4 regions of the Sporosarcina sp. FSL W7-1283 genome follow, and region 3 is predicted to be linked to each of the others. Evidence: riboswitches for the same ligand, from Rfam matches in the RefSeq annotation. Region 3 holds a riboswitch; each other region holds the start of a gene.

Region 1 (7,636 bases), 3.0 Mb from region 3:
TTCATCGACAGAACCTACTTTACCGCTTTCTTTTGTGATCATTAACGTCACGTCATACTGCTCGCATAAAGCCTTATTGAGTGATTCGGAAAAAGGTCCTTGAATCGCGATGATATCTTTTTGTTTAATTCCTAACTTATCGCATTTCTCCATATTCCCTACATTCGGCAGCATTCTGCAAAGCATCCGAATTTCGTCACGCAATAAATACTTCGCAAATACTTCCAATGTCTTACTGCCTGTCGTTAACATAACTGTCCCTTTATGCGTTTGAGCAAGTTTAGCAGCGTCTTCATAACTCTCAACCTCGGTAATCAGAGGAGAAACAAACTCCTCTTTTGGCCGCTCATAGCGAATATATGGAATCCCGCATACTCTTGCTGCCTCCATTGCGGTTTTCGATGCTTCTTCTGCGTAAGGATGGCTGGCATCGACGACACAAGTCATCTCATGCTTCTGGATTAGCGCGATCATGTCCTCCACTGTTAGTCTTCCTACCAGATAGGAAAGATCATTTGCTTTTAAACTTTCAGCTGCAGATTCGGTAACGACCGTGGTGATTAAAGGATAGCCAAGACCCTGTAAATGAATGGCTAGAGCTCTAGCATCGCTAGTGCCTGCTAAAAATAAAATCATAGTTTCCTCCTAGTCCCCGCAAGGTGCTGGCTCTACTTCAATCTTGCAGCTCATATCGTAATAGTTATAATTCAAAACTTTTTTAACACGTTTGAAATACTTGAAGAAACGTTCGTTAGGATGCGCATTTTGTTCGTATTCTTCTATAATTTTTGTTACTAGCGGAATTAAATCTTCCGGTTCAATTCCCTCTGCAACCGGCTGAGCCGCATGAGCAGTACGACCAACCGGCTTCGCTCCAATAAATAAATCGAATTTTTTCTTCCGATAAACGATGCCGATATCATCGAACACCGGGCGATAACACGCCATCCCGCATCCATTGAATCCGACATGCAACTGCTTCGGAAGCTTCATCCCTTCAAACTTCGCTGCGATTTCTTCCGCGTATGGGATAGAATCCGCCTTTTCCCCATAGCAAAAATCACAAGCTTTGACTTTTAAGACTTCCCCTGCCGGCATAACAGTCAAGTTAATGTGTTCTAGCTTTTCAACAATCGCTTCAGGGTCATCTGTCGTAACCTTTACTACAAAATGATGGTTTGGAGTATATTCCAAGGTACCTTTCTCACCAACGACTTCAGCCAATACACGCATTTGTTCTGCTGTAATCAGTTTGTTGGCAACGCCTGGTGAAACGGAAAACTCAAAGATATCTTCAATCGGCTGTCTCACCAAAAAAGGGTTTTCCACTTCCTCTTTCGTCACCATAGATAGTGCTTTTAAAGCCATATCCAATGACTGAACCTTTTGTTCCGGTGCTGGTTCTGACCGTTCCACTTCTGCCTGTTTTGGCATTGGTGTGTGCTCTGGTTTCTTACTTATAATTTCTTCATGACCGGACTGCGCCTCCCCAGTTTCTTGATCAAGCGCCCATGGTTCCGCCTCCTTTTTCAAACGCTGGTGCGGTTTTAAACTTTGTTTACCTTCCCCTAATGTATACTTACGTTGATATCCTCTCGGAGTAATAATTTTATTATCATAAAAGAAAGTCGAAGAGTTACCGATAATAACAGTAGTCAACATCCCGATATCATGCTCTAGCATTTCCGCTAATGTTGTCAGGACAATATGTTGATTTTCACGATAAGCACTTTTCACTAGCCCTACAGGTGTATCAGGGGAACGATATTTCAGTAAAATCCTTTGTGCCTCTACAATTTGACGCGTCCGACGTCCACTTTTCGGATTGTATAAAGCTACTACAAAATCCGCCATCCCCGCTGCTTCAATACGTTTTTCGATAACAGTCCAAGGTGTTAAATGGTCACTTAAACTGATCGTACAAGCATCATGCATGACAGGTGCGCCCAGTAAGCTCGCACATGAATTGATCGCCGAAATACCTGGCACAATTTCCACTTCAATTCCTTCTGCTTCAGTCCAACCTTTTTCAATCAGCACTTCATAAACTAATCCAGCCATACCGTATGCACCTGAATCACCGCTCGAGATCACTGAAACAATACCGCCAGCCTCCGCTTTCTTAACAGCATCTTGTGCACGTGACACTTCTTCAGTCATGCCTGTACTAACAATGGACTTCGCTGTTACTAAATGCTTAATCAACTCTACGTACGTTTTATAACCAATAATATAATTACTTTCTTGCAGCGCCTCTAATGCTCGTCCTGTTATATGTTCAGTAGCTCCGGGACCGAATCCAACGACGAAAATTTTTCCCTTTTTCATGGTTTCCCTCCAAATAAAAAATGCCTACACTCCTTTTCAAAGGAATGTAGGCATGTGAAAGTATAATAGAAATCATACTGAAACATAAAACAATTAATTTTATTGTCCCGCCTATACTTCTCCCTCCGAAAAGTATGTGTCGTTTAAATAAGCAGGTTTCCTGACTCAAGCTTCATTTTACTCTTACACCTTCCCGATTTCTCAGTGGTATTGTAATTTCATCAGCTTTACAGTAGCGGGGGCTGTACTAGACTTTCACTAGTTTCCCTTTTACCTCACTATGTGAGCACTTATTTAAATTAGTTTATTTAATTTTCATAAATATAACATACAATCTCTAAATCTACAAACTTCCTTTAGATTTATTTATGAATCCATAAACTAGATTCTGGAAACGCTTTGGATAATTGTAATTTCTATTCCTATACAAAACTTATCATGAGCAAGGTGGATACGTACAGGATAACTTTGTTATATTTTAGAATCATCCCATCAAAGTCAAGCATATTTATACATTTCGTAAACTATTCACACTCTTTAATTACAAGGTTGTGAACTTTTTGGATAGGCATTAAGTTGTAGTGTAAACTGTTCATTGGAGGTGGTTATTATGAAGGAAAATAAAGCAATCCTAATACCAGAGAACCCCATTTCACAGTTTTTATTCAACGATTCTCGCTCCGGACTTATTTGGTTAGTCATTCGGGTTTATGTCGGATTTGCTTGGTTGAAGGCCGGCTGGGGAAAAGCAATGAGCGATGCATGGACCGGTGAAAATGCAGGTGTCGCCATCCATGGATTTGTAAGCGGCGCTCTTAAAAAATCGACTGAAGGCGGAGATGTGACCAACTGGTATGCATCATTTCTGGAAAATGTCGTCTTGCCGAACGCCAAGGTATTCGGTTTCATAGTTGCCTATGGGGAGATGCTTGTTGGTCTCGGTTTGATCTTCGGATTGTTGACAGGAATTGCTGCTTTCTTCGGTGCGTTCATGAATGTCAGTTTTCTGTTTGCAGGTACTCTTAGCACGAACCCCCTATTGTTCATTCTCGCAACTTGGCTCGTACTCGCATGGAAAGTAGCCGGCTGGTATGGACTCGACCGCTGGGCATTGCCGATGCTTGGTACGCCTTGGGTGAAGAATGACAATTTATGAAGGTAGACGTCGAAAATGAAAAAATCTCTTCCTGAAAACTCGGGAAGAGATCGTAAAAATTGAAGTGAACCCAATATTAACGTTTTGAGAACTGAGGTGCACGACGAGCGCCACGAAGACCGTATTTTTTACGTTCTTTCATACGTGGGTCACGCGTTAGAAGTCCTGCAGATTTAAGTGCTGGACGGAAATCAGGGTCTACAGTAAGCAATGCACGTGCAACGCCGTGACGGATTGCGCCTGCTTGACCTGTGTAGCCACCACCGTGAACGTTCACATGGATATCGTAGCTTCCAAGTGTTTCAGTTACATTTAATGGTTGTTTGATGATTTCACGAAGTGTTTCGAATGGTACGTAGTCTTCTACGTCACGATTGTTAACGACGATTTTGCCTTCGCCGGGAACTAGACGTACACGAGCTACTGAACTTTTACGACGGCCAGTGCCGATATATTGTACTTGTGCCAAGTGTGTTTCCTCCTCTTAATTATCCGCGAAGCTCATATGCTTCTGGTTTTTGTGCTGCATGCTGATGTTCTGCTCCAGCGTATACGTGTAGTTTCTTGATTGTTTGACGACCTAGAGGACCTTTTGGAAGCATTCCTTTGATCGCAAGTTCAAGCATTTTAACAGGATAGTTTGTACGCATTTCAAGAGCTGTACGCTGCTTGATGCTGCCTGTATATCCTGAGTGACGGTAGTAAATTTTATCTTTCAATTTGTTACCTGTTAATTCGATTTTCTCTGCATTGATGATGATGACATGGTCACCTGTATCAACATGTGGTGTGAACGTTGGTTTATGTTTACCACGTAAAAGTGATGCAACTTCTGAAGCAAGACGTCCAAGCGTTTGTCCTTCAGCGTCGACAACAAGCCATTTACGTTCTACTTCGTGACCTTTAGCCATGAATGTTGTACGCATAGTGTAATCCTCCTAAAAATATCAATCTGTTCCGTTGTTTTCTCTATCCCTAAACACAAATAAACTTTCCGGGGCTTATTGTGGGGTTATTGAAATACCATTTATCATGTTAACCTGAAATCCAATTAAAGTCAAGCGTTTTTATGAAAACGCCAGGATTAGTTGCCATGAGCTCAATAGGTCACTTCCATAAGGTACAAACCGTGTGCCGGCGCTGTTTTGCCGGCCATTTTCCGATCTTTTGCGTCACGTATTTTCTTGACGTCTTCAGGCTCGTCCCAACCAATGCCTACCGCCAGCAAAACACCCGCAATTGTACGCACCATATTGTAAAGAAACCCATCACCTTCCACTTCAAGTACAAGATGATCCCCTTGCCGCTCGAGCGACAATTTCCGAATGGTTCGGACTTTGTTTGTTGTAGCTGTCTTCGCTGAACAGAAGCTCGTGAAATCGTGAGTCCCGATTAAATGCTGAGCTCCTTCTTGCATCCGTTCTACATTGGGATTCCATCTGCCTAAATGGACTGCGAAATTCCGTTCAAATGGACTTTGCACTTCACTGTAAGACCATCTGTACACATAGGTCTTACCTGTCGCTCCATAACGCGCGTGAAAATCAACAGCCACTTCTTCTACTTCAACTACCCGCACATCTTTCGGCAACAATACATTTAGAGCCATCTTCCAACGATCTGCTAAGTCCAGTGGTGTATCAAAATGAATGACTTGCCCGAGCGCATGGACGCCCGCATCAGTTCGTCCGCTTGCTACAGAGTAAACCGAGGAATCTTTATGCAACTTGACTAACGCTTTGTCAATTTCGGATTGCACTGTTCGCATATTCGGCTGAGATTGATAGCCTGCAAAATTCGTGCCGTCATATGCAATCGTTGCTTTCATCCGATTCATTCTATTCACTTCCTTACCCAAGCCAACACGGCCACTAATATAACAAACGAAATCAGGACACCGGTATCCCTCGTTTGCCAGGACAGCTGACGAAATCTTGTCCGTCCTTCGCCTCCACGATAACCGCGCACTTCCATAGCGACCGCTAAATCCTCTGCACGTTTGAACGCACTGACAAACAATGGTACCAGCAATGGGATGACTGCCTGCACCCGTTCTTTTATCGAGCCAGTACTCAAATCAGACCCTCTTGCCAATTGGGCTTTTAAGATTTTATCTGTCTCATCCATTAATGTGGGAATGAAACGCAAGGAGATTGACATCATCAAAGCTAATTCATGCACAGGTAACTTCAGCTTTTTGAAGGGATTCAGTAGCGTCTCCAATCCATCGGTAATCGATATTGGAGAAGTAGTCAGTGTCAGTATCGTAGTGATTAAAACTAACACCAAAAATCGGATAGAAATAAAAATTCCCATTCGCAAACCTTCTTCATAAATTTTGATGAATTTCCATTCAAATAAGATGACGCCTTCGCGTGTAAAGAATAAATGCAGTAAAAGCGTGAAAGCAATCAAAAAGATGACCGGTTTTAAGCCATTGACCAAAAAGTACGGACGTATCCTTGCTAAAGCTATAACGAATACTGTAAAGCCAAACAATACTGCATAAGATGCAACATTATTTGCAAGAAATACAGCAATGATGAATAGAAAGACAAAAAGCAGTTTCGAACGCGGGTCCATTCGGTGAACGATCGAATTTCCTGGAATATAACGGCCAATGATCATTTTTTCTAACATGGCCGCTCTCCCTTCCTTTCGATAGCAACAGACAGCTCCTGCGCTAGCATCTCTTCCGTCAAAGCTATACGTCCAAAGCGCTGACCAATCATATTTTCCACTTTTCTCTGGAAATGAACGGAACGAGGAATACCAAGCCTATATGAATGTAGCTGTTCCTCCTGCTCGAATATCTCTTCGGGTGGTCCTTCCATGACCGATGTACCCTCATGCATGACAAGAATCCGATCACTATAGCGTGCCGCGTCTTCCATACTATGCGTCACTAATATCGTCGTCAGATTTTCCGTTTCATGCAACCTATGAAACAGTTCCATGATTTCTTTACGACCCCTTGGGTCTAAGCCTGCTGTCGGTTCATCTAGCACGAGTATCGATGGCTTGAATGCCAATACCCCGGCAATCGCAACACGCCGCATTTGGCCGCCTGACAGCTCAAAAGGAGACTTCTGCAGGACATCCTCAGGCAATCCCAACAATTTCACCAATTCATGCGCCCGATCACGAGCAATTTCTTTAGGAACACCGAAATTGAGTGGTCCAAACATAATATCTTTTTCAACTGTTTCTTCAAACAACTGATGCTCAGGAAACTGGAATACAATGCCGACTCGATGACGAATATCCTTTAGTTGCTTTCCCTTTGTTTGAGATGTAATCATCGTATCTCCAATTTTAACGACGCCTTCCGATGGTTTTAGAAGACCATTCAAATGAAGGAGAAGTGTCGATTTTCCCGAACCTGTATGCCCGATGATCGAAGTATAAGATCCCGATGGAATAGCGGCTGTAACATTTTGCAATGCGCGTTTCTCAAATGGGGAATCCTTCGCATATAAATAACCTACTTGCTGAAGTGAAATGTCCACAATTCATTCACCAACTCTTCTTCTGTCATATGGTTACCCTGCAACTCGACACCCGTATCTCTTAATAGTTCCGAAACACGCAGCGCAAACGGCAAGTCGAGCCCGATTGACTCCAATTCAGTCCCTTGCTGGAATATTTCATGTGGTGTCCCTGTCATGAGTACTTTCCCTTCATTCATCACAAGAACCCGATCCGCAAGCAAAACTTCTTCTAAGTCGTGCGTGATCGATACAACTGTCAAACCAATTTCCGTGCGTAGTTTCTTTACAATCTCAATAACTTCTTCTCTACCTTGAGGGTCGAGCATGGAAGTCGCCTCGTCCAAAATCAACAGCTCCGGCTGCAATGCCAACGCGCCTGCAATGGCCACACGCTGCTTTTGCCCGCCAGATAGATGATGTGGCTCATGATTGACATAATCCGTCATCTTCACTTGCTCGAGCGCTTCATGCACTCGTTTCACCATCATCTCGTGAGGTACGCCGTTGTTTTCCAAGGCAAACGCCACATCATCCTGCACTGTTGAACCAACGAATTGGTTATCGGGATTTTGAAAAACAATCCCCATCTTTGAACGCATTTCCCATAAATTCTCCTCAGATAGCGACTCCAAAAAGAGGTTTACTTCACCTGACGAAGGAA
Region 2 (7,636 bases), 2.0 Mb from region 3:
CTTCAATTAAATTTGATTCATTCGCATGCTTGTGGAATTGGCGAACCGTTCCCCGAGATGGTTTCTCGTGGAATGACACTTCTTCGTGCAAACGCACTCCTAAAAGGTTTCTCTGGAATTCGCCCGGTAGTCATAGAGCGTTTACTAGATCTAGTTAACGCACAGATTCATCCGGTTATTCCTCAACAAGGTTCACTTGGTGCAAGCGGTGACTTGGCGCCGCTTTCTCATTTGGCACTTGTGTTGATGGGAGAAGGGGAAGTGTTCTATAAGGGAGAGCGTATGGAATCAGCTATTGCGTTGTCAAAAGAGGGCATTGAGCCAGTGACGTTGAAGGCGAAAGAAGGATTGGCGTTAATTAATGGAACACAAGCGATGACGGCAATGGGGCTTGTCAATTATATTGAGGCAGAGCAGCTTGCGTATCAGACAGAAGCTATTTCTACGATGACGTTGGAAGGTTTGCGTGGAATTGTCGATGCATTCGACGCCGATGTACATGAAGCACGTGGTTACCGCCAGCAAACGGAAGTAGCAGAACGCATGCGCCGTATGTTCGTAGGCAGCCAATTGACAACGAAACAAGGTGAATTACGCGTACAAGATGCTTATTCGCTACGTTGTATTCCACAAGTTCATGGAGCTTCTTGGCAAGTTTTGGATTACGTCAAAGAAAAGCTGGAAATCGAAATGAACGCAGCTACAGATAATCCGTTAATCTTTGAAGATGGTGACAAAGTTATTTCAGGAGGAAACTTCCACGGGCAACCAATTGCCTTTGCAATGGATTTCTTGAAAGTGGCAATGGCGGAGTTCGCGAATATTTCAGAGCGTAGGATTGAGCGTCTAGTTAATCCGCAGTTGAACGACTTGCCGCCATTCCTAAGCCCTGAACCAGGATTGCAGTCTGGTGCAATGATCATGCAATATGCAGCTGCATCTCTTGTTTCTGAAAATAAAACGTTGGCGCACCCGGCGAGTGTGGATTCCATTCCATCTTCAGCCAACCAAGAAGATCATGTCAGCATGGGAACAATCGGGTCACGACATGCTTATCAAATTATTCAAAATGCGCGAAGAGTGCTAGCTATTGAATTGATCTGTGCATTGCAGGCTGCAGAACATAGAGGTGCTGAAAAACTTGCGGACTTCACAAAAGCTTTCTATAAAGAAGCGAGAAACATTGTGCCGAGCATCAAGCAAGACCGGATTTTCTCTAAAGATATTGAAAAAGCGGCAGCTTGGTTACTAGAAATGGATTGGAAGGCATTCGCAGATAAATCTTTGCCAACTGAAGTTAGCGCAAATTAAATAGGAAATATAAAGGGATATGAAATTTAATTATCTAGTATTTTACTCCAAGCGGGAAGTTCCCGCTGGAGTATATCTGGATAAATATCTTCGGGCAGATGTAAGCGTTTGCTTACAGTAATTGCAGTTTGTTGTATAATGGGGACATGGGAGATGAGAAGATGTTATTCAATACTGTGGTCGTATCTGTCATTGTAATGGCAGTACTGAGTTTATTGCGGGTCAATGTTATTTTTGCTATTTTAGCAGCAGCTGGAGTAGCCGGTTTGATGGAAGGGCTTTCCTTAACAGATGCAACAAATATGCTAGTTTCAGGAATGGGTGGTCAGGCAAACACGGCATTAAGTTATATTTTGTTAGGTATGTTTGCGGTCATGATCGGAATGTCTGGAATTGCAGGGTTTTTAGTAAAAAATTTAGTTAGGGTATTAAGAGGAAAGCGAATAATTTTATTGTTGACGATTGCGGGTGTAGCTTGTTTCTCGCAGAACTTAGTACCTATACATATTGCGTTTATTCCAATATTGATTCCGCCAATGCTGCATCTGTTCGATAAGATGAAAATTGACCGCCGCGGCATTGCAACTGCGCTTACTTTCGGTCTAAAAGCACCTTATATTATGATCCCAGCTGGATTTGGATTGATCTTTAAGGGAATAATCGTTGATGAAATGGCTGCAAGTGGTATGGATATTACGATGTCAGAAGCCAATATGGCAATGTTGATTCCGGGAATCGGAATGGTCCTCGGGCTGTTCGTGGCAGTATTCATTTCTTATCGAAAACCTCGTAATTATGCGGACGTTGAGGCGGAGAAAGTGAATATTCTAAGAGAAGAAGAAGTGGAAAATGCAGAATTGAAGTTTAATATACGCCACGGCTTCACGATCGTTTCAATTATTGCAGCATTAGTTATACAGCTTATAACCGATTCATTAATACTTGGAGCACTTGCCGGGATTTTCTTGATGTTCGTCTTGACTGTTATTCCATTTAAGGACGGCGAAAGGGTAGTGAACGAGGGAATCGGAATGATGGGTATGATTGCGTTCGTCATGTTGATTGCTTCAGGTTATGCTACGGTTCTTAAAGAGACAGGTGCGGTAGAAAGTCTGGTTGATTCGGCAACAGGTATATTAGGTGACAATAAAATGATGATCGCATTTATCATGCTGCTTGTCGGTTTATTGATTACGATGGGGATTGGTTCTTCATTCGGTACGATCCCGATTATAGCTGCATTATTCGTTCCGATTTGTATGGCAGTCGGCTTTTCGCCACTCGCGACGGCGGCTTTGATTGGTACGGCAGGGGCGCTTGGAGATGCTGGTTCACCGGCTTCAGACAGTACACTTGGTCCAACTTCGGGTCTGAATGCGGACGGTAAGCATCATCACATTTGGGATACATGTGTGCCGACATTCCTTCACTTTAATATCCCTCTACTAATCTTTGGTGTAATTGCAGCAATGGTATTATAAAACGAAAAGGGCAGATCCGAAATAACGGATCTGCTCTTTTATCATTTTACTGCAGAAACACCTAAACGCTCACGTGCTTGTTCCGTGGCGATGACCATATGTTTCAATGCGGCAACTGTTTCTTCGCGTTTTCTTGTTTTCAAACCACAGTCGGGATTGATCCAGAACTGTGAAGGTTCTAGCACTTCCAAACCTTTATTGATGATTTCCGTCATTTCTTCAACAGCCGGAACGCGCGGGCTATGGATGTCATAAACGCCAAGTCCAATTCCTTTGTCATAATGATATTCTTTGAAAGATTCCACCAAATCACCATGACTGCGTGACGTTTCGATGGAAATAACATCCGCATCCAGCGCACTGATTGCTTCAATGAAATGATTGAAATCACAGTAGCACATATGTGTATGAATTTGCGTCGTATCCTCAACGGAAGCTGTAGCAACACGGAAAGCATTCACAGCCCAGTCGAGATAATGATTCCATTCGGATTGCTTTAATGGGAGCCCCTCTCGAAGTGCCGGTTCATCTACTTGGATCATATGGATACCTGCTGCTTCAAGCGACTCGATTTCTTTACGCAGTGCGAGAGCAATTTGATTGGTCACTTCTTCTCTGGTCAAGTCATCGCGAACAAATGACCAATTCAAAATCGTCACGGGTCCGGTCAGCATACCTTTTACTTCGTGATCTGTCAGTGATTTAGCGTATACGGATTCTTCTACCGTCATCGGCTTCGTAAATACAACATCTCCATAAATGATTGGTGGTTTCACACATCGGGAACCATAGGATTGCACCCAAGCTTTTTCCGTAAAGACAAAACCATCCAGCTTTTCGCCGAAATATTCTACCATATCCGTCCGTTCGAATTCCCCGTGCACGAGCACATCAAGTCCGAGTTCTTCTTGGATTTGGATCCATTCCTTAATTTCCGCTTTTACAAAGTCTTTGTACTGCTGATCCGTAATTTCGCCTTTTCTCCATTTTGTACGTGTTATACGTACTTCAGGCGTTTGGGGGAAACTGCCGATTGTGGTTGTAGGCAATACAGGTAATTGGAACTTCTCTTGCTGCTTCAATTTCCGCTCTGCGAACGGCAGATTCCGCTTGCTGTCAGACAAAGTACTGCCTGAACTTGCTTGTCGAACCTCCTCGCGTTTGCGGGCAGGGAGTTGATTGAATGCAGTAAGAGCGGCTTCATTTTGTTTGAAATCTGAAGCGACGCTTTCTTTACCTTGTTGCAACGCAGCTTTCAGTACATTGAGTTCTTTAATTTTTTCATCCGCAAATGAAAGTGCATTCTTAATTGTTGAATCTAATTTCTGCTCTGACTGAATTGTCACGGGTACGTGAAGCAGACTGCTGGATGGCTGGATCCAAACGTTTCCGGACTCTACATGCTGTTGAATCTTTCCTAGTAATGACAGCTTGACGTTCAAATCTGATCGCCAAATATTCCGACCGTCCACAATACCAGCAGCGAGTACTTTATCATCAGGGAAGCCGTATTTCTTAAGGTTTTCCAAGTTTTTGACACCGCCATGCACGAAATCAAGACCAATTCCAGCTACTGGTAATGCAAGTGTTGCTTCATAGTGCTCAACTGAATCAAAGTATGTTTGCACTAAAACGTTCAAGCTATTTATGTTTTTTGTTAACTGCAAGTAAATTTCAGTTACGGTTTTCATTTCATCAGAAGAAATGGAAGTGCAAAGAATTGGTTCATCAATTTGCACCCATTGAACGCCTTCATCCTGTAATTCTTGCAATACCTTTTGATAAAGAGGAATCAATTGCAGAATGATAGAAGGTACGTCTATTTCTTCATACCCTTTAGAAAGTTTCAATAAAGTGTAGGGGCCGAGTAGAACAGGTTTCCCCTCGATACCGAGTTCTTTCTTTGCTTCGCGGTATGCAGTAAGTGGTTTGTTCTCAGTCAATTGAAAACGTTGTCCTTCATACTCGGGGACAATGTAGTGATAGTTCGTGTTGAACCATTTCGTCATTTCGGAAGCGACAGCATCGTCATTACCGCGTGCCATTGAAAAATAAGTGGATATCGACACTTGACCGCCTTTCCAATGATAGCGTGAAGGGATGATTCCGAACATTGTGGATGTATCGAGCACCCGGTCATACAATGTGAAATCGCCGACTGCAATTCGGTCTACTCCTGCGTCTTGTTGTTTCTTCAGGTTGGCTAAACGGATGTCTTTTGTTGTCCGCAGAAGTTCTTCTTCCGAAATTATTTCTGCCCAAAATGCTTCTAACGCTCGTTTCCACTCCCGGTTTTCGCCAATAACAGGATAGCCGACAATACTGCTTTTTACCATTTGATTTCCCCCTCATGATTTTATCCAATAAAAAAAGCATTCCTAACAAAGAATGTTAGAAATGCACGTATGTGTAAAATGCATGCCTAAATAAGCGTGCATCGTTTGCCGTGTGTCTAACACCTCCCTATTCACCGTAGGATTAAGCGTTATGAAAACAGGCAGGTATCTGGCTGGACGTAAGCACGTCTTCACAGTGGCGGGACCGCTCCAAGAAAAGGATTCCCTTTTAAGAAATGAAAGCAATGATCATTTCACCTGTTTTCAAACTATTCAATTCATGATGATTGTCTCTAAAACTATCATAAGGTTCGTTGAGTGTCAACTTGCTGGTAAATAGATAATTAAGCAATACTCTTTTTTTGTCATCTGTTATATAACTGTACAAAAGTAACAAATTCTCTTTCAAAAAAGAAGGTGTGAAAATTTACACAATTCTGTTGAAAGTTTTATAGAGTTTAGGTATGATAAGTAATAACACGACTTCAAATTAGGACATGAATCGTCATTCATACGAAGAAATCTTGATTATTGGCTGTGGGGGCACCTATGATCAATTGAGGAAGAATCGTGTTTATCGCTGTATGTTATACAACAGAGCAGCGCAAAAAAACTTAAGGGGTGGCTTTATTCTATGACAAATTATGAAAAAGTAGGCAAGCTGCAAGTCGCAAAAGAACTATACAACTTTGTTAATGAGGAAGTTCTATTAGGCTTAGAAATCCAAAAAGAACAATTTTGGACAAACTTTGATTCGCTCATTCATGAACTTGCTCCTGAAAACAAAGCGCTGTTAGAGAAACGAAGCGAATTGCAAAAAAAGATCAATGAATGGCATCAAAACAATAAAGAAACAGCAGATTCTGCTAACTATAAAGAATTTTTAAAGGAAATTGGCTATTTGGAACCGATTGTTGAGGACTTCCAAGTGACAACTTCCAATGTCGATGATGAAATCGCTATTCAAGCAGGCTCCCAATTGGTCGTGCCTGTCGACAATGCCCGCTATGCGTTGAACGCGGCAAACGCAAGATGGGGAAGTCTATATGATGCATTGTACGGAACGGATGTCATCAGTGATGAAGGTGAAGCTGAAGCTGGCGTACAGTACAATCCGATCCGAGGACAGAAAGTTATCAACTTTGCAAAAGAGTTATTAGATCAAGCAGCACCGCTTGCGGAAGGGACACATGCAGACGCCACAGCGTATGCAATCGTTAGTGGAAAACTTGAAGTGACACTTCAGAATGGCAATAAAACAGGCTTGAAAGATGCTTCTAAACTGGCTGGCTTTAACGGTTCGGAAGACGCACCTTCCGCTGTCTTGTTGACGAATAACGGATTGCATATCGAAATTGCAATCGATCGAAACCATCCAATTGGGAAAGACGATGCGGCGGGTGTGAAAGACTTGATTTTGGAAGCAGCACTTTCTACGTTGATGGACTGTGAAGACTCGATCGCAGCAGTAGATGCTGAAGATAAAGTGGGGGTCTACCGCAACTGGTTAGGTTTGATGAAAGGTGATCTGGAAGCATCGTTCAAACGAGGCAGCAAGACGGTCACTCGAAGAATGAATCCTGACCGCACATACAAAACACCAGACGGCAAAGAGCTATCGCTACACGGCCGTTCATTAATGTTCGTCCGTAACGTAGGTCATTTGATGACAAATAATGCGATTTTAGATGAAAACGGCAACGAAGTACCTGAAGGAATTTTAGATGGTGTCGTAACTTCGTTGATTGCAACACATAATCTGAAAGATGATGCAGAGTTCAAAAACTCCAGACATGGTTCAATTTATATCGTTAAGCCGAAGATGCATAGCCCGGAAGAGGCGGCATTTGCCAATAAGTTATTTGACCGCATTGAAGATTTATTGAGCTTGGAGCGCAATACGCTGAAAATCGGTTTGATGGATGAAGAGCGCAGAATGTCATTGAATTTGAAGTCTGCAATCCATGCGGTGAAAGAACGGATTGCATTCATCAATACAGGTTTCCTTGACCGTACAGGTGATGAAATTCATACTTCAATGGAAGCGGGTCCTGTTATCCGCAAAAATGATATGAAAGCTTCCAAGTGGTTAGCTTCCTATGAAGCATCCAACGTTGCTGTCGGAATTAAGACTGGTCTTCCTGGACATGCTCAAATCGGTAAGGGAATGTGGGCTATGCCGGATATGATGGCTGCAATGCTTGAGCAAAAGGTCGCCCATCCAAAAGCAGGTGCAAGCACAGCGTGGGTGCCATCTCCAACAGCTGCTACATTGCATGCATTGCACTATCACGAGATCAATGTAAAAGAAGTTCAAGCCAATGTCGACAGCGCAATTGATTACCGAGATGGAATCCTAGAGATCCCGTTGGCGCCGAACACAGACTGGCCTGCAGAAGAAATTCAATCAGAGTTGGATAACAATGCGCAGGGGATCCTTGGCTATGTTGTTCGCTGGATTGATCAAGGAGTTGGCTGTTCTAAGGTTCCGGATATCAATGACGTAGG
Region 3 (7,636 bases):
CGCAACCATTTTCCTTCCAACCCGTGAAAGTTCTCTGTGTGACGAAGAACCATGCCTTGTTCCAATAAATTTCGATACAACTCTCTCGCATCTCGTTGCGGTTTGAACAGCAGGTAATTCGCTGCCGAATCAATCACTTTGCAATCATGTGCACGCAGGAATCTCACCATTTTCAAACGTTCCGCTTCCGCATATTGAATCGCTTGCTCACGATATGATGCTTCTTGCAAACATAGCACCCCAATTTCAGCAGCCAATCCATTCACATTCCAATGAGGAGCCTGCCGTTTCACATCCGCAATAATTTCAGGATGGGCTACCATATACCCCAGTCGAATTCCAGGTATGGCATACATTTTAGTCATAGAGCGCACAACAATCACGTGAGGATATGCTTCGAGATGCTGAATAAATGAATAGTTTTCATCAACAAAATCAATAAATGCTTCATCCAGCACCACTTCCGTTCCGCTCGACTTGGCTGTAATGATAACTGCCAGCAATTCATCAACGGACGGCAAAATACCTGTTGGATTATTCGGCGTGCATAAATATATGGCCGCTGCACCAGGCAAAGCCTTTTCAATTTCTGCAATGGGCAATGTGAAATCTTCTTCCTCACTCGCCTGAACCGATACAACTTCCGCTCCATTTGCTTCCAATGTAGCGCGGTATTCGGAAAACGCAGGGTCAATCAGCACTACTCGTTTCCCGCGGTAACGCCCGGCAAGCAAGGACAATAATTCTGCTGCACCGTTGCCCACAAGCACTTGCCGTTCGCTGACGCCGTGAAATTGAGCAGCAGCCGCCTTGAATGGTTGACCATCCGGATCGGGGTAATTCATTAATTTCGTTATTAAATACGGCCATGCTTCCACGATCAATGCAGGCGGCCCTGCTGGATTACAGTTCTCGCTAAAATCCAATACTTCATCCGGCACGGACAAACCAAACACCTCGTACAATCTTGAGCTATTCGCGCCATGTTCAGGCAATTGCATACATCAACACTCCAATCGCTGTGAATAGGAACCAGAAGATCCATGAAACGACGTGCATTTGGTTAATGGAAGAGCGGATATGGGAAGCAGATGTCGGAACGAGATCCTTGAGCGGTCCCATCTTCGCGCGTTCCGAAGTCACGCCGCGGTATGTATTTTTACCCCCTAGCTGAATATTCAGTTGCCAAGCTGTTGCGGCTTCCAAATATCCACTGTTCGGACTCGGGTGACGCTTGGCATCACTCAACCATCCTCTAAAACGTTTACCGAGCGATAAGCCGCCTTCATTCGAAGTGAATAAAACAATCAGCAAGCCCGTAATCCGCGATGGTATGACATTGAACAAATCGTCCATTCGCGCCGACACTTTACCGAATTGCAGATAGCGATCATCTTTATAACCGACCATTGAATCGAGCGTATTGACCGCCTTGTATAGCCAAAGACCCGGTGCTCCGAGCAAGAACGCCCAAAATAACGGAGCCGTAATGCCGTCTGATGTGTTTTCTGATACCGTTTCGATCGTTGCACGTGAAATTTCACCGGCATTTAACTTATCCGTATCTCGCCCGACTATCCAGCTGAGTTTTTCACGCGCTTCTTTCATTTCTCCTGACTGCAATGGTTCATAGACTAGCAGAGCTGCGTCCCGCAAACTCTTTTGCGCAAGTCCCGCTGCAACCAGAATTCCTTCCACCGCAATTCCTGCAAGTAAATGAAGGCGATACGCAAAGCTGACAAGCCAAATGACCAAAAGAAAAGTCACTCCGCAAATGATCAGCCAGAGCAATGCACCTTTCATCGTACGCAGTTTCCCTTTATTCAGCAGCTTCGTCAAATTATGTATCGACGTGCCGATCCACTTCACTGGATGCGGCCAATTAGGAGGATCACCGATGATTCGGTCAAGTACTATGCCAATGGCAATCGCAATAAAATGTGCAGGAATCATTCTGCTTCATCCTTCGCTTGTCGGTACGAATGAATCGCGTGTACAGTGCATTCATAAACACCACGGCCAATCAATTTCCCAAGCTGCGTAATCGGCCCAGCGTAAGGAAGCGAAGCCCCTTGCTGTGTCGACGCGATCAACAAACTGTCTGTTGAAGTGCCTGTTGCAATCGTCTTTGATGCGGGATCGATGACTTCTTCGTCCTGTAAAGCTTTCGTTTTGGCTTCGGTTGCTGTAATCATCGCTTGAACGAATGCTTCTTCTGACAGTAAGCCATTAATGAAAATCCATGTATTGATTGTGCCAATATACGGCAACTCTTCGCGTTGCCAAGCTTTCGAAACATCCACCGCATTGCCGATTCCTACTGTCACCGCAATCACGATCGATCCGAACTCCGCTTTGAACTCCTGCACGTTGACATACTCCGGGCTGACGGCCGTCATCATCGCGACCGTATCCGTCAGCTGATAATCATATGACAACAAGTAATCCGCCAGCTCACTTTGTACATCATCGCAGTGATAATCGTGCCGCACCCCACGGTTAATAAAGGTTCGATACCAGCCCACGCCCGCATTGTGGACAGCGGATGAAATTGTCTTAAGTGGCTGTTTCGCCTGCAAAACCACATGATCTTCACGAATTTTCACATCTTCTTTCATGATCCGGAACTGCTCTGTTTCTTCTTTCAAATCCGGCAATAGCGTCATTTGCGGTTTCGGCATTTCTGGGTGAGGCTGTGTTTTGACGCGTGCCTCATAAACCGAGCGAATTTCCTGTTCAAGTACAACTTCCTGCGGTGTTCCGATTGCTGCCACTTCACCATTCTTCATTAACAGCAATCGATCACAATAAAGCGCCGCTAAGTTAATATCGTGGAATACAGAAACAACGGTGATGCCCTTTTGATGCGCTTGATTGCGAATGGTATCGAGCAATTGTTGCTGATGCGCAATATCCAGATGATTCGTCGGTTCATCGAGCAATAAAATCGGTGCTTCCTGGGCGAGCGCTTGGGCAACAAATACACGCTGTTGCTCGCCTCCCGACAATAACTCAATCGGCGTATCTTCATAGCGCGTGATACCTGTATAGTTCATCGCTTCCTGTACTGCACGTTCGTCCTGATCGGACCAACTGGAGAACAGCCCGGTCTGATGTGGATATCTCCCGAGCCCGACGGTATCCTTCACCGTATGGGAAAATGCATGGGCATGAAGCTGCGGCAACACTGCCACTTTTCGTGCAAATTGTTTCTGTGTATAAGCGGAAGCGGATTTTCCATCAATCGTGACCTTTCCGCCTTGCTTCGGTAAAATGCCTGAAATAATTTTCAACAGCGTGGATTTCCCACTGCCATTCGGTCCTAAAATTCCAAGGACCTCTCCTTTTTCTACGTGGAATGACACCCCCCGTACAACCGGTTCCTTACCGTATCCTCCTGACACTTCATCTACCTGCAGCATGTCACATCGCTCCTTTTCTGCGTTGCTTGTAAAAGATGTAGGCAAAGACTGGAGCCCCGATAAATGCCGTAATGACACCAACAGGCAGTTCAGCCGGCGAAATAATCGTCCGCGCCACTAAATCACAAATAATCAATAAGGAAGCTCCGTTAAATAAGGACAACGGCAAGACATGCCGATGATCCGACCCCCACATCAAGCGCGTCATATGCGGAACAACCAAGCCGACAAAGCCGATGGTCCCGGAAACTGCAACCGCAGAGCCTGTCAGTACAGAGCCGCCGATCAAAATCATCATTTTACGGCGTTTCACATTGACTCCTAAATGATGTGCACGCTCTTCACCAAATAGCATGGCGTTCAGTTCCCTGCGATTAAGCCAAAGAATGAATGAACCAATGATGAAAAACGGTAACACCATCGTGATATATTTCCAACCGCGCATGGAGACACTACCGAGCAGCCAGCCAATGATTTGGCGCAGCTCTTCTTGTGTTAACGCAATCATCAAGGATAAAACAGAACCTAAAAACGAACCAAAAATAATACCTGTTAAAATGATCGTTTCCATTTTCATTGACCGATCGACCAGACGGGCAAAGCCGATGACCAAGAACATCGTCGCAGCTGCCCCGACCATACTGAAGACGGGTAAGGTAAAGGCGCCTAAGAACGGCAGGGAGATACCAAAAAAGAGTGTAATCACAGCGCCTACAGAGGCACCGGATGACACTCCGAGGGTGTATGGATCTGCTAATGGATTTTTCAACAATCCTTGGAAAGCAGCGCCTGAAATTGCAAGAGATGCGCCGACAATTCCAGCCAGCAGCACACGCGGCATGCGGATTTTCCAAAGAATATTGCTCGCAGTTGCATCTGCATCGTTCCATAGCGTCTCAATCGGTATCTTCACTGTGCCGATCGATACACCGAGCCAAATTGCCACAAGTAGCGTGGCAATTGACACAGTATAGGCGATAGCCGTTTTACTCACCAAACACCTCTGGATAGATCGCTTTTGCATAAGCTTCCAATCCGTCCGCTAAACGCGGACCTGTCCGGCTTGTGATATTTTCATCCACTTGAATGACTTGATCTTCTTTCACTGCAGTGACCGTATCGAAACCGTCACGCTTCTTAATGTTTTCAACAACATCCGGCACATAGCTGTAGGACACAAGAATGACGTCCGGACTTTCATCGACGATCGTTTCAGGACTGATCATCACCCATCCTTCTTCTGTGATGATGTTTTCTGCATTGATTATGTCCAAGAACTGCTGCGGGAATGTGTTTTTACCAGGCGCATAAATTTCTGGTGCATCTGAGTTTTCCACTAACACCGTTTTCTTGTCTGTGATATCCGCTGCTTTCGCTTTGATATCTTCAACCTTTGCTTTCATATCTTCTACGATCTTATTAGCTTCCTCATTTTTATCCATGATTTCGCCGAAGATTTTAATCGTTTCATATGTTTCTTCGAATGTTTCTGCAGTCGGTATAACGACTACCTGGATGCCCGCGTCGCGAATTTGGTTCAAGCCTTCTTCACCAGAGCCTAACATCATATCATGCGCGAAAACGACATCTGGTTTCAATGAAATAACTTTTTCCACGTTGACGTTATAATCTCCGACTTTATCGAGATCTTTCACTTCTTCTGGAAAATCATCGTTTTCCGTGACAGCGATCACTTTATCACCTGCATCGATGCCAAATAAAATTTCTGTATTGCTTGGAATTAACGAGATGACAGTTTCCGGAGCTTTTTCAAATGTGATATCTTCTCCGACTGCATCATTGATTGTATATGGATAGCTGGAAGAATTTCCTCCTGCTTGTTCTTCCTGTTCCGTTTCTGCTGGTTGATCAGAATCGACTGGTGTTTCTTCTTTCTTGCTGTCGTTACCGCATGCTGCAAGCACAAGGACTGCCAGCATCGCTGTCAGCAACAGCTGCCAAAACTTCTTCATGTGATTTCCTCCCTTTGCGTTCATTACTTATTACGTAGTCTGCCGCAGACATAAAAAAAATCCTTCGGTCATTTCGAAGGATTGGACAGGATGAAATCTATGTCAGATTACCACCACTGTGCCTATCCTCGTAGGCTGCTGCGGAACTTCATTTCCTAAAAGGCAGGTACCTGGCTTGTGCATGGAGCACGTACAGTGGCGGGACCGCATCGGCTTTTACCGATTTCCCTTTTCATCTCTATTTGACTTAGAGAACCTTTTGGAATTATGTAATTTGTAATCGTGCTCTATTATACTATAAAACGGACTGTTGTACAGCCGGAGTGCGTGTTTGTGTCCGGGGATTCGAGCTTCAGGCGGGACGCTTTCTTACCTCCAATCAAGCGTTTTATTAAAATAAATACTGAAAAAGTAGGAATCACTATCCGAATGGGACTTAAAATAACCCACAGTACGTACACCGGGATCTACGCTCCAGACGGTACGCTTTCCGGAGGGCGTGGCTTGAGCCTCCTCGTCCGCTGCGCTACCTGCGGGGTCTCAAGGCGCACGCTGATCCTCCCGGAGTCGACCGTCTTACGCTCCAATCCCTAAATAAATAGAGGTGATATAAAGTGAAACCATTGTATGTAACGAGTAAATAAGTATCGCCCATTGAACTAACTTATAAAAAAGAATTCCTAACGCTATACATTCACCTCTAGAAGGTATCAATTCTAAGCCACTTTCATTAACCTCTTTACCTCATAAACAAACTAGAAAGACAGAGGACCGAACCAAAGTGTATGCGAACCGAGCCACCCCTCACATTAACCGTGCCAAACATGGTGCAAACCGGACATTTCCTACACTACGACAAATGTCTAAAAAGTAAAACGGACTTCCTCGGTACTTTCATTGAATGAAAGAGAGTTCCTAGAAAACGAATCAGCATCAGAGCGGAAATAAAAAACAAGCAAGAGTTGTCGATAACTCTTGCTTGGCTTGTTTAATTTGAATCCGGAATTACATCCGTTCAGGTGCTTCTACGCCGACTAGTTTCAATGCATTGGCAATCGTAATGCTTGTTGCAGTCACCAAGGCGAGTCGCGCTTCGGATAGTTCTTTGTTTTCAGGGTCAAGCACTTTATTGGCGTTGTAGAAGCTATGGAATGCAGCAGCGAGTTCTTGGATATACGTCGTTATTCGGTGCGGTGCGCGCAGGCGTGCGGCGTCGCTGACGAGTTTCGGGAAGTCGCCGATTTTTTTCAACAGTTCTAGTTCTTTTTCGTCTTGCAATTGAGTGACGTTGTCTGTTGAAGCTTGTAAGTTTTGCTCTTTTGCTTGACGCAAAATCGAACAGATCCGGGCATGCGCGTATTGTGCATAGTAAACCGGGTTTTCATTGGATTTGGAAACTGCCAGGTCAAGGTCGAAGTCCATTTGGGCATCGCCTGAACGCATAGCGAAGAAATAACGTACGGCATCAAGTCCTACTTCTTCGACTAGTTCACGCAGCGTGACGGCTTTCCCTGTCCGCTTGCTCATCTTGAACTTTTCACCGTCTTTGTATAGCTGAACCATTTGCGCTACTTCCACTTCTAGCGTGTCGCGATCGTAACCCAGTGCTTGGATTGCTGCTTTCATACGCGGGATATAGCCGTGGTGGTCCGCTCCCCAAATATTGATGAGCTTATCGAATCCGCGACGCAGTTTATCTTCGTGGTACGCGATGTCCGGCGTCAAATATGTGAATGAACCGTCCTGTTTTATCAGCACGCGGTCTTTGTCATCACCAAATGTCGTGGAACGGAACCAAGTTGCTCCCTCTTCTTCATAGACATGGCCATTTTCACGCAGCTTATTCAGCGCTACTTCAATTTTACCGTTGTTATATAACGATGTTTCAGAGAACCAGTTGTCGAAATGAACTCGGAAATCAGCCAAGTCCTTCTTCAATTTATCCAATTCAATTTGAAGACCGTGCTCACGGAAAAATGCCAGGCGTTCTTCTTCCGGCATTTGTACATAACGGTCGCCGTGTTCCTCCGCCAACCCCTTTGCAATCTCAATGATATCAGGTCCGCGGTAGCCATCTTCTGGCATCTCTTTATCCAAACCGAGCGCTTCGAAGTAACGGACATCAATGGACAATGCCAGGTTATTGATTTGATTTCCTGCATCATTAATATAATATTCACGCGAAACATCATAACCCGCTGCGTCAAGAATATTACAAAGTGAATCGCCTAATGAAGCTCC
Region 4 (7,636 bases), 120 kb from region 3:
GAAAGTAAACGTTTTCACTGGAGCTTCTCTCGGGCCAAACGTCGATGAGTTGATGGCAGAAGAAGACATGATCAACTTACGTATTCCTTATCAAGGCAACCCAGCAATGCGCGGAAAAATCAACTCCGGTGAGTCTTTCTACATCGACCAGCACCTTTCCCATACAGCTGAGTGGGTACGCCAAGGCGTAATCGGCCCAATCGACTACGCAATCATCGAAGCGGCTGCTATTACGGAAGATGGACAAATCATCCCAACTGGATCGGTAGGCAACTCACCAATTTTTGTTGAGAACGCAAAACATGTCATCATCGAACTAAACGTCAATGTACCGGCTGAATATGAAGGTTTGCATGACATTTTCATACCTGCAAAACAAGGCGAAAGAAAAGAAATTCCTGTATACAGTGTAACTGACAAAATCGGTACGCCTGGTATCAAAGTTGATCCTGAAAAAGTACGCGGGATTGTTATTACAGAGAAAGGCGATATTCCTTCCCCTATCGTTCCTCCAGACGAAGAGACACAGGAAATCGCAAATAACTTGCTCGACTTCTTCCGTGATGAGATTAAAAAAGGACGCATGGACGAAACGTTGATGCCTCTTCAATCTGGTGTCGGCTCAGTAGCAAATGCAGTTCTTGACGGCATGAGAACTTCTGAGTTTAAAGACATCGAAGTATATTCTGAAGTCCTTCAAGATGCGATTTTCGACTTGATCGACGACGGCGTTGTAAAGTTTGCTTCTGCGACTTCATTAACGCTTTCTAAGAAGCGTTTGGACAGCTTGCAAGAAGATATCGGTAAATACCGTGACAAGCTTGTATTCCGTCCGCAGGAAGTATCCAACCACCCGGAAGTTATCCGTCGTTTGGGCATCATTTCCTTCAACACGGCGCTTGAGCTGGACATCTACGGAAACGTTAACTCTACACACGTCAGCGGTACACGCATGATGAACGGTATCGGCGGTTCCGGAGATTTCGCGCGTAACGCACGAATCGCAATCTTCGTAACGAAGTCATATGCAAAAGGCGGCGATGTTTCATCCATCGTACCTTTCTGTTCTCACGTAGACCACACAGAGCACGATGTAGACGTAATTGTTACGGAACAAGGCTACGCGGATCTTCGCGGCCTGGCTCCAAGACAAAAAGCGGAAGCATTGATCGAGCACTGTGCGCACCCTGACTTCAAGGATGAGTTGCGTGATTACTTCAACCGAGCAAAAGACCAAGTTGGCGGACAAACACCACACATCTTGGAAGAAGCATTGTCTTGGCACGTAAATCTTGCGAAGAACAAAACGATGCACAAAGAAGCACCTGTTCAGAAATAAATTTCTTTTTTAGCACAGCGAGCGGATTTTTAATCCGCTCGTTTTTTTTGATTGTCTGGGGGTTGGATTGGTTCGGTGTGGTGTGGGTTTGGTGCGGTACGGCGCGGGGTTGGCTCGGTACAGCGCGGGGTTGGTTCGGTACAGCGCGGGATTGGCTCGGTACGGCGCGGGGTTGGCTCGGTACGGCGCGGGGTTGGCTCGGTACGGCGCGGGGTTGGCTCGGTACGGCAAAACTTTTGCTTGCTTGCCGGCAATCATGTACGGAAAAAGGGAAGCGCGATTGGCGCTTCCCTTCCCTTTTCACTTCTTACAAATCATCAAAGCCATTCAAATCACTCGTCTTCACATACTGACGGCTTGTTTGTTCGAAGAAATCTGTCTTCGTATCATCGAAGTTATCGACATATGCGCGAATCCATTTCATCGGATTGTCCGTGAACTCGGGATAGATTTCACTCAATCCAAGCATGCGCAGCATTTTATTGGCACGATATTTGATGTAGCCTTCCATTTCCTCCATGTCGAGACCTTCGATTTCGCCTAGTACATAGCGGCTCCAAATAACTTCTTGCTCGACGGAATGACGGAATTGATCATAGATCCAATCTGTGAATTCATCCGTATTGTATTCAGGATTTTCCGCAAGCGCTGCGCGGAAAATATCGCTGATTGCTTTCCCGTGTTGCAGTTCATCTCTATTGATATACGAAATCATAGTAGATGTCCCGACCATTTTCTGGTGACGTGCTAAATTATAGAAAAATGCAAACCCACTGTAGAAGAATAAACCTTCAAGCAATGTTGTATAAACCATTGCCTTCAAAACTGTTTCGATTGTCGGATTCTCAGCTAACTCATTATAGACTTCCACAATCCGTTCATTACGTTTCATCAACACTTCATCCGTACGCCCCATTTCAAATGAAGCCATTTGCTTGTCTAGATTGGTGACGGAAGAAAGGACGTATGCATAACTATGGTTATGTTCACTTTCCTGGTCCGCAATTGTCGCCATAATCGACTTGACGGAAGGATCCGTCGCAAAGTCCGCGATCTTCATCGCCACAACTGTTTGTGGGCCATCCAATGTTGCGAGCAGGCCGATAATTTTCAAGAAGGCAGATTGCTCTTCTATCGAAAGGCGCGGGAATTGCTTTACGTCTTGTGTCATATCCACTTCATTCGCCGTCCAAAAAAGAGAACGGATACGCTGACGCAATGTATAGAAATGTGGATGCGCCAAGTCATTCCAGTTCAAAATGCCGCTTGCTTCCCCACCAAAAATAGCCGTCGCTTTGTTCGGATTTGCTGGATTCAATACTTTTACTCTTGTAAGTGTCGCCAATGGTCGAGCACTCCTTTCGTCCAATTCGTTACCAATTTTTCTTGCGTGCCACGCGGGCTTTGTTCGATCTTTAACGGTTCAAATGGTGAATGATAGAAGCGCGCTAACTTTTCTGCCGCTTTGCAAAACAACTCATCTCCACCAAATTGCGTATCCCCTGTGCCGAAGACGTAGACAGGCACTGGCTTGAAGCCGATAGCCGCCACAAAGTCCTTCACTTCATCCGGCGTTGAACCTTTTTCCCATGTAAAGGAACCAATGCAGAATGCTTCATATTTATTTACATCCGGAAGGACCCCGATGCCTATCCGATGGGTGTCGACTTCGATTCCTTCACGGCTTATCTTATCCGCTATCAACTCCGCCACTTCCTCCGTATTGCCGCTCCAGGAAGTGTACGCAATCAGGAATGACACCACTCGCACTCCTCGATTTCAGAAGCTGTTGAGCGCATATAATACGTTGTTTTCATACCGGATTTCCATGCTTGCATGTGCAAATCAAGCAGGACAGATGCCCGAATGGAATTCGGTACGTAAATATTGAATGAAATCGACTGATCGATATGTTGCTGGCGTGCGGCGTTTTGTTTAATTGACCAGCGCTGATCGACGATATACGCGGAACGGCGGTAGATATCATACGTGTTATGGTCCAAATCGGGTGCGATGACCGGCAATTTATAGTCTTTTTTCTCTTCGTGATAGAACGGCTTGAAAACCGGGTCGATCGAAGCAGTAGAGCCCGCTATAACAGATGTAGAACTATTCGGCGCGACAGCCATCAAATAGCCATTGCGCATTCCGTTGATTGCTACGTCCATACGTAGCTCCCGCCATTTGTTCGAGTCGTATTCGCGTTGCTCGAAGTACCCCCCTGTCTGCCAATCGGAGCCTTCAAACAATGGATATGCGCCTTTTTCCTTCGACAGTTCCATCGACGCTTTGATCGTCAGATATGCAATTTTTTCGTAAAGTTCATCTGCATACTCCACAGCCTCGTCGGATTCCCACTGCATATTTTTCAATGCCAATAAATGATGCCAGCCAAATGTACCAAGTCCGATACCACGGTAACGCGCATTCGTACGTTGTGCCTGTACCACCGGAATTTTATTTTGATCGATGACATTATCGAGCATTCGCACTTGGATCGTAATCAGGCGATCGAGCACGTCCGCCATCACCGCTTTTCCTAAGTTAATGGAAGATAGATTACAAACAACGAAATCGCCCGGCTTTTTGCGTGTAACGACCATATCGTCTTCCAATGAAACCGATTCGAATGTGGTAGCCGACATATTTTGCAAAATTTCTGTACACAAATTACTAGAATAAATAATTCCCTCATGTTTATTCGGGTTCATCCGGTTCACTTCATCGCGGTAAAACATGAATGGTGTGCCTGTTTCCAGTTGGCTGCGCAATACACGTTTCATGATTTCAATCGCAGATACCGTTTCGCGTGATAACTCCGGATTATTGACACATTCCTCATACTTCTCACGGAACGAGCCGGCTCCTTTTGTCTCATCATAAAAGTCTTCCAATGAATAGCCCATCTTCGTCCGTACTTCATGCGGGTCGAATAAATGCCAGTTTTCGCGCGATTCCACTTTCTCCATGAACAGATCCGGCAAGCAAACGCCTGTGAAAATATCATGTGCACGCAAACGATCGTCACCGTTATTCAGCTTCAAATCGAGGAATGTAAAGATATCTTTATGCCACACATCCAAGTACACCGCTACCGCACCCTGTCTTTGACCGAGCTGATCGACGCTGACTGCCGTGTTATTCAACTGCTTGATCCATGGCAGCACACCGCTTGAAGCACCTTCAAATCCTCGGATAGATGCACCGCGTGAACGGACTTTCCCCATATAGACGCCAATCCCGCCGCCGAATTTCGATAAGTTCGCAATATCCGTATTGCTGTTGTAAATGCCCTGCAAGGAGTCATCCACTGTGTCGATGAAACAGCTCGATAACTGACCGTGCATCTTCCCTGCATTCGACAGAGTCGGAGTTGCAACCGTCATGTAAAGATTGCTCATCGCCCAGTATGCTTCCCCAATTTTATGGATGCGCTCTTCCGTTTCATCCTGCATCAATGTCATCGCGATGACGAGCCAGCGTTCTTGCGGCAGCTCTACCGTTTGCTTGGAGAAGTTCACTGTGACATAGCGATCCACCAATGTTTTTAATCCGATATAAGTAAATAAAAGGTCGCGGGTCGGCTCCAGTAAACGGCCGATTTCGTCGAGTTCTTCACGGCTGTACTTCTCCGTCAACATCGGCGTATAGAGTCCTTGCTCCACCAAGCGTTCTACATTTTTCGCAAAGTCGGTATAAACATCTGCGCCACGCAGCGCTTTTTGCTTGGCATACACATCATATAGATAAATCCGCGCGGCTACGAACGTCCAGTAGGTATTCGCTTCATCGATTCTGCTCAGTGATTCCAAGACCATCGCATTCGTCCAATCCGTTGCTGAACTTTCCGGATGCAGCTCTTGATAACGCCGGCTCGCTTCGACTAATGGCTCAACTTCCTGTTCCCCGAACTCTTCCTGTAGATTTTCCATCAATAAATCAAGACCGATTGTTTCATGAATAATAGCCATAATATCCGCTCCCTCAAAAATAATAAAAAACAAAAAAAGACTCCCGATCAATCGGGAGTCATCATGTGACGGATGGTAGTAAGCGGAAAACGACAGGCAAACAAGAACCTCTGCGTTTCGCTTCCACTCTCCAACCCCGAAGAATGTATCGCATGATGAATGGCAGGTCTCCTGGCTGGCATGTCTCTCTTCTGTCCATCCTTCCCGCCTAAGGCAGTGGATAATTACGGACAGTCGTCAATACCATCAGTTGCGGGGGCAGCTCCGTTTTTAGCGGATTCCCTTTTAAACCGTTATAGGTACCGATTCATCAAAATACTATATATAGTGTCTTATGTACAAGTTATACCCTAACATGTTGTGTGTAAACTGTAAAGAACTAAAAAAGTTCGCAGTTCAGAATTGGACTTCTGAACTACGACTTTATTGTTTCAGCGGAACTCACCCACGCAATCGATCTTCTGGATCCGTAGGGGTTTCCTCCCAACATTCCGCGCCTTTTAGGCCAGGAATGCTTTCGGCTTTGAATACTGGATTTTTCCCTTGGCGTCTTTGAGCAGTGAAGTCGTCGAGGACTTGAAAAGCCACTTTTCCGAGAAGTAGGATGACGATCAGATTCAGAATTGCCATTACACCCATGAAGAGATCGGCCATATCCCATACGATTTGTACTTTTGCTACCGCGCCGAAGAATACCATAACGAGAACTAAGATCTGATATAGTAATTTCCATCCTTTATTTGCATTAATGAACTCGATATTCGTCTCACCGTAATAATAATTACCGATGACAGAACTGAATGCGAAGAACATGATCGCGACCGCAATGAAATACGGAGCCCATGCCCCGACATGCACTGCCATCGATGCCTGCGTCAGCAAAATTCCATCCGTTTCACCAGACTGATATAGTCCGCCAAGCAAGATGATGAATGCCGTAGCCGAACAAATTATAATCGTATCGAAAAATACACCAAGACTCTGTACGAGCCCTTGTTTTGCCGGGTGCGAAACATTGGCTGTCGCAGCAGCATTCGGCACACTACCCATACCGGCTTCATTGGAGAATAGTCCTCGGCGAACCCCTTGCATGATCGCCATCCCAATTCCACCGCCCGCAATTTCCTTGATGCCAAATGCATGTTCAACAATCAACATGAACATGGCAGGAACCTGCGTAATATTCATGACAACGATAAACAACGCAACCAGAATGTAGAATACTGCCATCACGGGAACAATCGTCTGCGTCACTTTGACAATGCGCTGGACACCGCCGAAGATGATGATGGCTGTAAGTACTACCAATCCGAGACCGACACCCCAATCTGGAATACCGAAAACATTCATGAAGGATTGGCTGATCGTATTGGATTGTACTGCGTTGAAAATGAAACCGAAACATAGTGTCAACAAAATAGCAAAAGCGATTCCTAGATTCCGCTTTCCGAGCGCTTTCTGCATATAATACGCTGGTCCACCGCGGAACGTCTCACCATCTTTTACTTTATACACTTGCGCGAGCGTACTCTCGATGAATGCGGTCGCCATTCCAATGATCGCAATAATCCACATCCAAAACACCGCGCCGGGTCCACCAATTCCAATTGCAAGGGCGACCCCTGCCACGTTACCAGTCCCGACACGCGAAGCCGCACTGATGGTGAACGCCTGGAAAGGTGAAACTCCGTCATTCCCTTCCTTCTTTTCCACGATCAAACGAAACATTTCACGGAACAAACGCACTTGTACAAATTTCGTGCGAATCGTAAAATATACCCCAGCTGCGAGTAAAAGTCCTATTAAGATATACGTCCAAATAAAGTTATTCGCCGGTCCTACCAGCCAGTCCAAAGCATTTTGAAACATCTGACCACCTCCTTGTTTATCTATACCCTGCTAACTATCCGAATACGCATCGCAAAGCAAATAATCTCGCACTGACGAAACCGGATTTTATCAGTATACTATATCACAAGAATAAATCGCTGTTTTTTATTTCTGACATCAAATGGGCAGTCTCCCTGCAGAGCAGCCCGGATGCATTCGCCATCAACTCAACCAGCGTCTTGCTGCCGTCGTCTAAAGCACGCAGTTCAGAGAACCACTCACTCAATTCCCCGCACGTACCTTTTTCAATCGCCCCTGAAATGACGAAGACAGGAACTCCGCAAACTTTCGCTGACTTCGCAACTCCCAGCAATGCCTTGCCATCCAGCGTCTGGCGATCCGTCTTGCCCTCGCCCGTCAAAATGAAATCAGCAGATTGTATATGCTTTGCGAATTCAATGGCCTCCAACACTACTTCAATCCCGCTTTCCAATCG

What was found. Region 3 has a riboswitch for cobalamin ahead of MKY93_RS02795 (ABC transporter substrate-binding protein). Riboswitches for the same ligand answer to the same signal wherever they lie in the genome.
Region 1: another riboswitch for cobalamin. It lies ahead of cobJ (precorrin-3B C(17)-methyltransferase); the one in region 3 lies ahead of MKY93_RS02795 (ABC transporter substrate-binding protein).
Region 2: another riboswitch for cobalamin. It lies ahead of metE (5-methyltetrahydropteroyltriglutamate--homocysteine S-methyltransferase); the one in region 3 lies ahead of MKY93_RS02795 (ABC transporter substrate-binding protein).
Region 4: another riboswitch for cobalamin. It lies ahead of MKY93_RS02220 (ribonucleoside-diphosphate reductase subunit alpha); the one in region 3 lies ahead of MKY93_RS02795 (ABC transporter substrate-binding protein).

The regions. Positions count from the first base shown of each region.
Region 1 covers NZ_JBBOOL010000001.1:3,590,505-3,598,140, forward strand. Annotated here, with positions in the region: gene cobK (precorrin-6A reductase) at 1-636, opposite strand, end outside; gene cobJ (precorrin-3B C(17)-methyltransferase) at 646-2,328, opposite strand; cobalamin riboswitch at 2,462-2,637, opposite strand; gene MKY93_RS18805 (DoxX family protein) at 2,939-3,484, shown strand; gene rpsI (30S ribosomal protein S9) at 3,561-3,953, opposite strand; gene rplM (50S ribosomal protein L13) at 3,973-4,410, opposite strand; gene truA (tRNA pseudouridine(38-40) synthase TruA) at 4,584-5,321, opposite strand; gene MKY93_RS18825 (energy-coupling factor transporter transmembrane component T family protein) at 5,327-6,124, opposite strand; gene MKY93_RS18830 (energy-coupling factor ABC transporter ATP-binding protein) at 6,118-6,993, opposite strand; gene MKY93_RS18835 (energy-coupling factor ABC transporter ATP-binding protein) at 6,969-7,636, opposite strand, start outside.
Region 2 covers NZ_JBBOOL010000001.1:2,552,554-2,560,189, reverse strand. Annotated here, with positions in the region: gene hutH (histidine ammonia-lyase) at 1-1,311, shown strand, start outside; gene MKY93_RS13175 (Na+/H+ antiporter family protein) at 1,473-2,792, shown strand; gene metE (5-methyltetrahydropteroyltriglutamate--homocysteine S-methyltransferase) at 2,834-5,128, opposite strand; cobalamin riboswitch at 5,272-5,405, opposite strand; gene MKY93_RS13165 (malate synthase G) at 5,763-7,636, shown strand, end outside.
Region 3 covers NZ_JBBOOL010000001.1:581,083-588,718, reverse strand. Annotated here, with positions in the region: gene cobD (threonine-phosphate decarboxylase CobD) at 1-1,001, opposite strand, end outside; gene cbiB (adenosylcobinamide-phosphate synthase CbiB) at 988-1,950, opposite strand; gene MKY93_RS02805 (adenosylcobinamide amidohydrolase) at 1,950-3,422, opposite strand; gene MKY93_RS02800 (FecCD family ABC transporter permease) at 3,424-4,416, opposite strand; gene MKY93_RS02795 (ABC transporter substrate-binding protein) at 4,409-5,395, opposite strand; cobalamin riboswitch at 5,540-5,670, opposite strand; gene argS (arginine--tRNA ligase) at 6,401-7,636, opposite strand, start outside.
Region 4 covers NZ_JBBOOL010000001.1:464,821-472,456, reverse strand. Annotated here, with positions in the region: gene MKY93_RS02240 (succinate CoA transferase) at 1-1,339, shown strand, start outside; gene MKY93_RS02235 (hypothetical protein) at 1,279-1,692, shown strand; gene MKY93_RS02230 (ribonucleotide-diphosphate reductase subunit beta) at 1,647-2,684, opposite strand; gene MKY93_RS02225 (flavodoxin) at 2,663-3,100, opposite strand; gene MKY93_RS02220 (ribonucleoside-diphosphate reductase subunit alpha) at 3,088-5,310, opposite strand; cobalamin riboswitch at 5,455-5,633, opposite strand; gene MKY93_RS02215 (alanine/glycine:cation symporter family protein) at 5,752-7,179, opposite strand; gene MKY93_RS02210 (glycerate kinase) at 7,283-7,636, opposite strand, start outside.